3 regions of the Arthrobacter sunyaminii genome follow, and region 1 is predicted to be linked to each of the others. Evidence: predicted binding sites of a transcription regulator. Region 1 holds the regulator's gene; each other region holds the start of a gene.
The links. Region 1 encodes LexA, which represses DNA repair genes until DNA is damaged. Its sites were predicted from a motif close to TCGAACANNTGTTCGA; they were not measured.
Positions count from the first base shown of each region.

Region 1 (3,274 bases):
GACGGCTGCGTGAAGGATTGTTTGACGGGCACACCGTTGTCCTGACCTCGGCAACCCTGGCGATCGGCTCCGAGTTCGGGCCGGTGGCCGGTGCCCTGGGCCTGCTGGGTCCGGGTGCACCGTCGTGGACCGGAACCGACGTCGGCAGTCCCTTCGATTACCCGCGCCAGGGGATTCTGTATGTGGCCAAGGATCTGCCCAAGCCGGAGCGGGGTACCTCCGAGGCTCAGCTGGATGAAATCGAAGCGCTGCTTAAGGCCTCCAACGGCGGCGCGCTGGGCTTATTCTCCTCTCGGCGGGCGGCCGAAGATGCCGCCGATGCCATGCGCACCCGGGTGGATTTCCCCATCCTGTGCCAGGGGGAATCTTCCATGTCTTCACTGGTCAAGCAGTTCTCTGAAGAGCCGGATACCTGCCTCTTCGGCACCATGTCGCTATGGCAGGGCGTGGACGTTCCCGGAGCCGCGTGCCGGCTTGTCCTCATCGACCGCATCCCGTTTCCCCGTCCCGATGACCCGCTGATGACCGCTCGCACCCGAGCAGTGGCCAAGGCCGGCGGCAACGGGTTCATGTCCGTGGCGGCGACCCATGCCGCCGTGCGTCTGGCACAGGGGGCAGGGCGCCTGATTCGTGCGGCGGGGGACCGCGGTGTGGTGGCTGTCCTGGACTCCCGGCTGGCCACGGCCCGGTATGGGGGCTTCCTGCGCGCAGCGCTGCCGCCGTTCTGGTCCACCACGGACCGCTCCGTGGTGCTCTCCGTTTTGGGTCGGCTCGCAGAGCAGTCGGCAGCCGAGGAGCTGTCGGCGGGATAGGCGGGCTGCGGAGTTAACCGCGGCACTCTGCGGCCCAGTGAGGCCGGGCAGCAAAGACATGGACATGCAAATGGCGGCCGGAATATTTCCGGCCGCCATTTGCGTGCTTTCCGCTGCAGGGATCCCGCCGGGACGTCGGCTAAAGAGCGCGCATCACCGAGACAACTTTGCCCATGATGACGGCGTGATCGCCCACAATGGGCTCGTACCGCGTGTTCTGCGGCAGCAGCCAGGTGTGGCCGTTGCGCTGCCGGAAGGTCTTGACCGTGGCTTCATCGTCGAGGAGGGCAGCCACAATGTCACCGTTCTCAGCTGTCGGCTGGCGGCGCACAACCACCCAGTCACCGTCGCAGATGGCGGCATCAACCATGGAGTCTCCCGAAACCTTCAGCATGAAAAGGTCACCGTGTCCCACCAGCTGACGGGGCAGCGGCATGATGTCCTCCACCACCTGCTCCGCAAGGATGGGTCCGCCGGCGGCGATGCGGCCGACCAGCGGCACCATGGCGGTATCAACGGAGGTGGCAAGCTCGGTTACCGAGGCCAGCGCCGGGGCTGAGCCTGCGCCCTCTTCACGCTGGTCTCCGGTGCGCCCCGCAGCGCCGGCTGAAGGGCTGTTGTCCGTGCCGGAGCCGGGGCGTCCCGGAGCCTCCTCGGCTGCCGTACCGGAGGATCCGTCACGGAGCATCAGGGGAATGAGGATTTCCATGGCGCGGGGGCGCTTCGGATCACGGCGGATGTAGCCGAGCTTCTCCAACTGCATGAGCTGGTGGGTCACGCTGGACAGGCTGGCCAGGCCAACCGTGTCGCCGATTTCGCGCATGGTGGGCGGATAGCCGTTGGTGCTCACGGACCGCTGAATCATCTCCAGGACGGTCTTCTGCCTGGGGGTGAGCCCCTTGGGGCGCGCACGGGTGCCTGTGGCAGCTGGTTTGTTGGTGCTGTCTTCGGAAGCAGTCCTGCGGGCCACGTCGGGTTCCCTTCGGGTCAGCTGGTCCCGGCAATGCCGGGGCTGGTCGGTAAATGTCTAATCGGGTACAAACCGGGACGTATTGGCCGTGCAAGCCGTTCCGGCGGTTATGTCAGAGGCAGCTGATTCAGTGATCCTGAGGAACCGCTCCGACGCCTGGGCTTCGAGTCGATCCGCAGAACCCGTTGAAGGTTCCCTCTTGTCCTCAACGTTAAGCGAGCAGTGCGGTGTTTTCAAACATTTGTTCGAGCGAGTCTCGACTTTATTAGTAGATAGGTGCTAGAAATAACTCAGCAGAAATCGAACATACTTTCGACAGCCGCCCTCAGCGGAGGTTCGGGTAAGTCGATCAGCTTCCAATCGTTCGAATATGGCTTCGGGTATTTCCCGCAGCCATCGAACCGGAAAGGTGTTGCAATGACAACCCAAACAGTCCCGACAGCTCGAACAGCTGATTCGAGTCATACAGCTGCTTCAATCCATACAGCTGCGTCAAAAACAGCTGCGTCAAACACATCTCCCTCACAGCACCTCGATTCCCGGCCTTCAAATCCTTCCCTGCCGGTCAAGACGAACTCGCTGCACCTGACCCGCAGGGGCCGTTTGGTTTTCATCGGCCTCCCGCTGATGCTCGCCGCGGCGGCTGCGCTCATTGTGCTGGGCTTCTTCACCGCTCCCGCCATGGCCTCCAGCGGGGGGCCGGACGTGACAAGAACCGTCCAGGTCAGTGTGGCTGCGGGTGAGTCCCTGTGGGGCCTGGCGCAGGAGTTCGCTCCTGAGCGTGACCCGCGGGATGTCATGGAAGACATCATGGAACTCAACAACCTGACTGAATCCCGCCTCATCGTTGGTGCTCAGCTTTACATTCCCGTTGAACGCTGAGTCCGCAACAACGCTGAGCCGCAACACCTCAGGACGAAACACCCAGAGCCAAATAAGTCAGTGCTCAATAACGCGGGACGTAACAAGGCAGGGCGTGCAGCCCGCAGATTCTTCCCGCTCCGCCTTCGAGTCTTAAGCTGTACAGGTGACTGAACAGCTGGCGAGACTCAACCGACTTCCTCTGCGCGATGACCTCCGCGGACTGACGCCCTATGGCGCACCCCAGTTGGATGTGCCCATCCTGCTGAATGTCAACGAGAATACGCATGGCCTGCCGAAATCCGTGCGGGAGGCGATTGCGATCTCCGTGGAGCGGGCCGTGGCCGGACTGAACCGCTACCCGGACCGGGAATTCACGGAACTGCGGGACCGGCTTGCCGCTTACCTCGGCCACGGACTGACCTCCGAAAATATCTGGGCCGGGAACGGCTCGAACGAGGTCCTGCAGCAGATTCTCCAGGCGTTCGGCGGTCCCGGACGGACGGCCATGAGTTTCCCGCCCACTTATTCCATGTATCCGCTGCTCGCCAGCGGCACCGGCACCCGCTACGTCACGGGACGCCGAAGCGACGACTTCGGGCTTACGGCTGAGTCAGCTGCAGAACAGGTT
Region 1 covers NZ_CP076456.1:1,427,251-1,430,524, forward strand. Annotated here, with positions in the region: gene KG104_RS06265 (ATP-dependent DNA helicase) at 1-812, shown strand, start outside; gene lexA (transcriptional repressor LexA) at 952-1,782, opposite strand; gene KG104_RS18030 (LysM peptidoglycan-binding domain-containing protein) at 2,386-2,664, shown strand; gene KG104_RS06280 (histidinol-phosphate transaminase) at 2,810-3,274, shown strand, end outside.

Region 2 (3,274 bases), 1.7 Mb from region 1:
AATTCTCCAGTCCAAAGGCCGGTCCGGTCATCATGACCGTGGCCGGGTTGTCCATGAGCGATGCCCGGGCCTGCAGTGATTCCGGGGTGGTGTAGGTCGTCTCGAAAGTTGCCATGGACCCGGCAACGCCTGCGCCGACGGCCAGGGTCCAGACCGGAATAATGATCCGATCCAGCCTCAGGTGCAGCCGCAGCAATCCGCCGGTGGCAGCCCACGGGTTGCGGAAGGACTGCCGGCGGGCAGTGGGTGGTGCGCTCATTGCTCTGCTCCCGCCTCGTCACCGTAGTGGCGCAGGAACAGCTCCTCCAGTGACGGCGGGGCAATGGTCAGGTTTTGCACGCCGGCTTCGGCCAGCAGTGCCAGGATGCTGTTCACCTGCGCATTGTAGACGTCGAACCGCAGATATCCGTGCTCCGCACTGAGGTTGTGCACCCCCGGTGCAGCGGCCAGCGCGGCCGGATCCGCCGTCGTCGTCGCCGTGACCGTGGACCGGGTGAGGTGGCGCAGCTGGGCCAGGGTGCCGGTTTCCACGTCGCGGCCGGAGCGGATGATGGTGACGGTGTCGCACAGCTTTTCCACCTCGGCGAGGATGTGGCTGGACAGCAGCACGGTACGTCCCTCGCTGCGCAGGTTCCGGATCTCCTCGGTGAACGCGGCCTCCATGAGCGGATCGAGGCCCGAGGTGGGTTCATCGAGCAGGAACAGCTCAGCATCTGAGGCGAGCGCGGCGACCAGCGCCACCTTTTGCCGGTTGCCTTTGGAATAGGTGCGCGCCTTCTTGGTGGGGTCCAGCTCGAAGCGTTCCAGCAGTTCAGCGCGTCGTGCCGCCTGCCGCTTCGCGTTCCGGTCCTTCCCCGCGGTCCGCTTGCCGGCATGTAGCCGGGTGAAGATGTCAATGGCTTCCCCGCCCGTCAGGTTCGGCCAGAGGGTGGTGTCCCCGGGAACGTAAGCGATCCGGCGGTGGACGGCGACGGCGTCCGCCCAGGGATCCATGCCCAGCACCGCGGCGGTTCCGGCGTCAGCGCGCAGCACGCCCAGCAGCACCCGGATGGCGGTGGATTTCCCGGCTCCGTTGGGCCCCAGAAATCCGGCGACCTGTCCCTCCTCCACCGTGAGCGAGAACCCGTCCAGAGCACGGGCAGAGCCGAAGGCCTTGACGAGGCTGGTCGTTTCGACGGCGGGCTGATTCATGGGAGCTCCGGTGGCATCAGACGTGGCCGGGGCCCGTCTTGCGCCCGGTCTGCCCTGGCTGGCAGCAATGTCCACCCAGTCTGCGGCAACTTGCGCCGTTCGCCAAGGTGTTTTCCATGCTCAGTGCTAACCTGTTGGTATTCGAAGGTGTGTTCTAGGGAGGTGTGCGGTGCCCGTGTTTTCCTCCGACTCTGCGCCGCGTTCCGGCGGCGCGAAGGAACAGCCGGCCACCCGCGGTTCAACGCTTCCGGCCGGGTTCGCATCACCCGCCCAGGACTATTACGACGCCGGCATTGACCTGAACCGGCACCTGATCCGCGATGCCACGTCCACCTTCATCATGCGGGTTTCCGGCAACGCCATGGACGAAGCCGGCATCAGCGACGGAGACGAGCTGATCGTGGACCGGTCGCTGACGCCCAAAGACGGGTCGGTGGTTGTTGCCGTTCTGAACGGAGAGCTGATCATCCGGCGGCTGCTGTTGACCGGCCAGGGGATCTTCCTGCGCGCGGACAGCCCGGACGCAGAAGACATCCGGGTGCCGGATCCCGCGGAACTGTCCGTCTGGGGTGTCGTGACCCGGTGTCTGCACCATGTCTAGGCCGTCTCATGGCTGAGCAGCACCGCATCGCACTCGTGGACGTAAACAGCTTCTACGTCTCCTGCGAGCGCCTTTTTGACCCGAAGCTGGCCGGCATTCCCGTGGTGGTGCTCTCCAACAACGACGGCTGCGTGGTGGCCCGCTCCGATGAGGCCAAGGCCCTGGGCATCAAGACGGGTGAGCCGTGGTTCAAGCTGGCCGAGGCCGCTCCGAAGCTGGGCCTGGTGCAGCGCTCGAGCAACTATGAGCTGTACGGGGACCTGAGCTCGCGCGTGATGCAGCTGCTGGCACGCTTCTCCTCCGAGCAGGAGATTTACTCCATCGACGAGTGTTTCCTGCACCTGCACGGCACCGATGACGAACTGCGGACCCGGGGCACTGACATCCGGGCTGCCGTGGCGAAGAACATCGGCCTGCCGGTCTGCGTGGGGATCGGCCCCACCAAAACCCTGGCCAAATTCGCGAACCGGATCGCCAAGCAGAATCCCCACATGGGCGGGGTCTGCAACCTCGACACCCTGGATCCCGCCGTCGTCGACACCATCATGTCCCGCGTGCCGGTCACCGGCCTGTGGGGCGTGGGCGCGCGCAACGGTGTCCGGCTGAATGCGCTGGGCATCCACACTGTCGCGGATCTGCGCGCCGCCGATCCCGCCGCGATCCGTGCGAAGTTCTCCGTGGTGCTGCAGCGCACGGTGCTGGAACTGAACGGCACCGCCTGCATTCCCATGGAAACCGAGTCCGCAGACAAACAGCAGGTCCTCTTTTCACGCAGCTTCGCGACGCCGGTGACTACACAGGAATCGATGCGCCAGGTCATGAGCCTGTACGCCCAGAAAGCGGCCATTCGACTGGCCAAGGAGGGACAGCTGGCCAGCGTCATGACGGTTTTTGCGTCCACGTCGCGCTTCAGCGGCACTGAAGCATCCTCACCTTCGGCTACGGTCCGGCTTCAGCGGCCCACCGCGGATCCCCTGGTGCTCACCCGGGCCGCGATTGACGCCATGGATCCCCAGGTGGTGGAGGGTGCCCGGTATGCCAAGGCCGGAATCATGCTCACGGGCCTCTCCCCCGCCGGCGCCGAGCCGGTGTTCGACCTGTTCGATGCCGGACCGGAGCAGAAGGACATCGGGCCGCTGCTGGCGCAGGTCACCGACAAGTACGGTGCTGCCAGCATTGGCCTGGGACTGGCCGGGATGTCCACAGCCAAGCCGGACTGGACCATGGCGCGGAACTTCGCTTCCCCGCGCTACACCACCGAGTGGTCTGATCTTCCGGTGGTGAAGGCGGTTTAGCGGCCAGGTTTCCTGCCGGCTCCAGGGCCCGGAAATTCAACCAGGCTGGCGGTGATTCCGGCAAGGAACTGCGACCCCAAGCCTGTCAGGGAGATCTCCTTGCGCTTTGCCCCGGTGCGCGGGACATCGACCTCCGCACTGTGCAGGAGACCGGTGTCCTGCAGCCTTTTCAGGGTGCGGTAGAGAC
Region 2 covers NZ_CP076456.1:3,689,309-3,692,582, forward strand. Annotated here, with positions in the region: gene KG104_RS16800 (ABC transporter permease) at 1-259, opposite strand, end outside; gene KG104_RS16805 (ABC transporter ATP-binding protein) at 256-1,191, opposite strand; gene KG104_RS16810 (LexA family protein) at 1,367-1,792, shown strand; gene KG104_RS16815 (Y-family DNA polymerase) at 1,801-3,087, shown strand; gene KG104_RS16820 (PadR family transcriptional regulator) at 3,084-3,274, opposite strand, start outside.
Region 2: a site for LexA is predicted at 1,333-1,348, ahead of KG104_RS16810 (LexA family protein). Genes of this name have one in related genera too.

Region 3 (3,274 bases), 1.0 Mb from region 1:
AATGATGCCCAGTTCATGGGCCAGCCGGTTGCGCAGCCGGGCTTCGGAGGCCGGATCCTGGGCGGGGAACCGGCGGCCGATGCCGGCTTCGCAGCGGCTTACCAGCTCGGCCATGGGTTCGTTGTTGATGCCGATCACCGAGGCCTCCGGAACCACCGGCTGCTTCCACCCCATGTCCAGCACCGGATCCATCCGGCAGGCATCGGCGAGCGCCTCGGTGTCCCGGAGCATCCGGGCGGCCCCGGCGGTTCCGTAGCCCGCCTCGTTGCTGATCTCGCGGGCAAGGGACTTCATCTGCGCGGCGCTCTTCAGCCAGCCCTGTCCGTTGGGCTGCAAATCCGGAAGCCGCCCCATGGAGGTCAGCGCCCGGGCTGCGTCCAGGACGTCGGCGGTGGCGGCGCCGTCGGCATCCACGTAGCGCACAGCGTTGGTGAGGATGGCCGGCAGCTGCATTTCATCCGCCAGGCGGAGCATGCGCACGGCGTGGGCCAGGCTGAGGTTGGTCCCCGGGGCGCTGAGGTGGGCCACCACCTCCACGGCCAGTGATGCGCGCGGCAGCGTCTCCTGCCAGCGGCGAAAGAGTGTGCGGGCGACGGCGTAGCTGCGGCTGCGCATGGCGGTGCCGACGTCGGAATGCGGTCCCACCAGGACGGTCAGGAGCGGCTCGTGATTAGTGTCACCGCCGGCTCCGGGGCCGCGGGCACCGGAGCCCCCACCGCCGTCGTCGCCCGCTGCCCGTGACGCCAGCTGCGCCATGGTCACCCCCACCGGTTTGCTGCCCTTGCGTGCCGCGGACGCTGAGGTGCCGGCGTGTGCATCGGAAATCAGCCGGCACAGCGCGCGGTAGCCGGCTCCCTGCCGACGGCCGCGGGCCAGGACCACAACTCTTCCGGTGACCGGCCGGGCACCGGAAGCATCCGGCTCCCCCAGCACCGCCAGATCCACCCCCACGATCGGATCAATGCCGGCGTCCATGCAGGCGCGCAGGTGCTTGACCGTTCCGTACAGTCCGTCACGGTCGGTGCAGGCGAGCGCGTCTGCACCGTCGGCCGCAGCGGCCTGCGCCATTTCCTCCGGCCAGGACACTCCGTAGTGGGCGCTGAAGGCGGTGGCGGCATGCAGATGGGTGAAGCTCATATCCGGCAGTTCCTAGGCGCTTTCCCGCAGGGCGTCATGGATACGGATCAGGCGCCAGCGGCCGGAGCTGATGTCATGCGAGAGATCCAGGGTGCGCAGCGGCGAACGCGGGGTCAGCCGGGCCTGTACCCGCCAGATCTCCGAATCCACCAGCCCCGGACCGCGTCCGCGTTCCGCCCGGGCTTCCTCATCCCACCAGTTCCGGCGCTCATACCAGCGCACGGGATCCGCTGCCACCTTGTAGGTGCGGCCGCTCCAGACAAGCCGAAGCGGCTGGCCGGCGGGTGAGCACACCACCTCTACCGCCTCACTGAAGACACCCATTCCAGCTTCCTCCCAGCCGCAGGCGTGCCCGCACCCAAGCCGTCGCGGCGGCCAAAATTGGTTTGTGGACAGCAACTAATTCGAACATATGTTCTAACAGTTTCCAGTGTACGGCCATCATCTGACAATCGGCACTCCCGCCGCCGGATTCCTCCGCGGACGCCCTAAACTTCCTCCCCCGCTTCCGTCCGGACCGCGGTGGACAGCGGGGTCTCCCGGATAAACAGGCACAGCACCAGGGCTACTGCGACAATGGGCACACTGAGCAGGAAGATCGGCGGCAGCGCGTGCCCAAAGGCCGCGCCGATGAAATCCTGCACCGGCGCCGGCAGACCCCGCAGCGTCGTCGGGCTCAGGGAATTGATGTCCCCGCCCACCGCTGCCCCCGCCCCCTGCGGCGCCGCGGCAATCTCATTGCCCAGGCGGTGGATGAAGATGGAGCCGAACAGCGCAATACCAAAAGAGGCACCGATCTGCCGGAAATAGTTCGCCGCGGAAATTGCAGCCCCCATGTCCCTGCCGGGGACGCTGTTCTGCACAATCAGCACCAGGTTCTGCATCAGCATTCCAATGCCCAGGCCCATCACCAGCATCCCGAGCGCCGTGAAGCTGTACGGCGTGGTGTCGGAAATCCGGGACAGCAGCACCAGGCCCGCAATGATCACCGCGCAGCCCAGGATCGGATAGATCTTGTACTTTCCCGTGCGGGAAATCAGCTGGCCGGTGCCGATGGAGGTGAGCAGCAGCCCGCCCATCATCGGCAGCATCATCAGTCCGGATTCGGTGGCAGTGGCCCGGTTGACCATCTGCAGGAAGGTGGGCAGGTAGGAAATGGTGGAGAACATGGCGATGCCCACGGAGATGCCCACCAGCACGGGCAGCAGGAAGTTACGGTTGCGGAACAGGCCCAGCGGCATGATCGGCTCCCGGGACTTCAGCTCCACCCGCACAAATGCCGCACCCGCAGCCAGGGTCAATGCGGCCAGAGCCAGGATCTGCGGACTTGACCAGGCATAGGTGGTGCCCGCCCACGTGGTGAGCATGATCAGGGCGGCGCTCGCAACGGCCAGCAAGGCAGCGCCGGCGTAGTCCAGCCGCGGGCGGGCTCCCTGGGGTTTGGCCAGCTGCAGGGAGGTGATGACGACGGCGAGCGCCACCGCTCCGATGGGCAGGTTGATGTAGAAGACCCACCGCCAGGACCAGGCATCGGTGATCCAGCCGCCCAGCAGCGGTCCGCACACGGAGGCAAGTCCGAAGGCTGCTCCGATCAGTCCCATGTACTTGCCGCGCTCGCGCGGAGAGACGAGGTCTCCCAGGATGGCCTGCGCGCCGATCATCAGTCCGCCGCCGCCGAGGCCCTGCAGTGCACGGAAGCCGATCAGCTGACCCATGTCCTGCGCCAGCCCGGACAGCATGGAGCCGACCAGGAACACCACAATGGCGAAAATGAAGATGCTCTTGCGGCCAAACAGATCGCCGAGTTTTCCGTAGATCGGCAGGCCGATGGTTGCTGCCAGGATGTAGGCAGTGACCACCCAGGACAGGTGCTCGAGCCCGTTGAGGTCCCCCACGATGGTGGGCAGCGCGGTCGCCACGATGGTCTGGTCCAGGGCTGCCAGCAGCACGGACAGCACCAGCCCGGTGAAGACCAGGGGCAGGTTCCGTTTGGGCATCGCCGCCGGCGCGGCCTCCTCCCGGTGCCGCCCGTGCTTTCGCGTACCCTGCAGCTGCCTACCCGGCGCAGGCCCCGGATTGCCGGGAACCAATGCTGCCGGGCTCGCGGCGATCCGTGGTGAAAGTGCTTTGTGGGACA
Region 3 covers NZ_CP076456.1:2,438,125-2,441,398, forward strand. Annotated here, with positions in the region: gene KG104_RS10870 (DNA polymerase III subunit alpha) at 1-1,137, opposite strand, end outside; gene KG104_RS10875 (DUF6504 family protein) at 1,150-1,461, opposite strand; gene KG104_RS10880 (MDR family MFS transporter) at 1,626-3,274, opposite strand, start outside.
Region 3: a site for LexA is predicted at 1,542-1,557, ahead of KG104_RS10875 (DUF6504 family protein). Genes of this name have one in related genera too.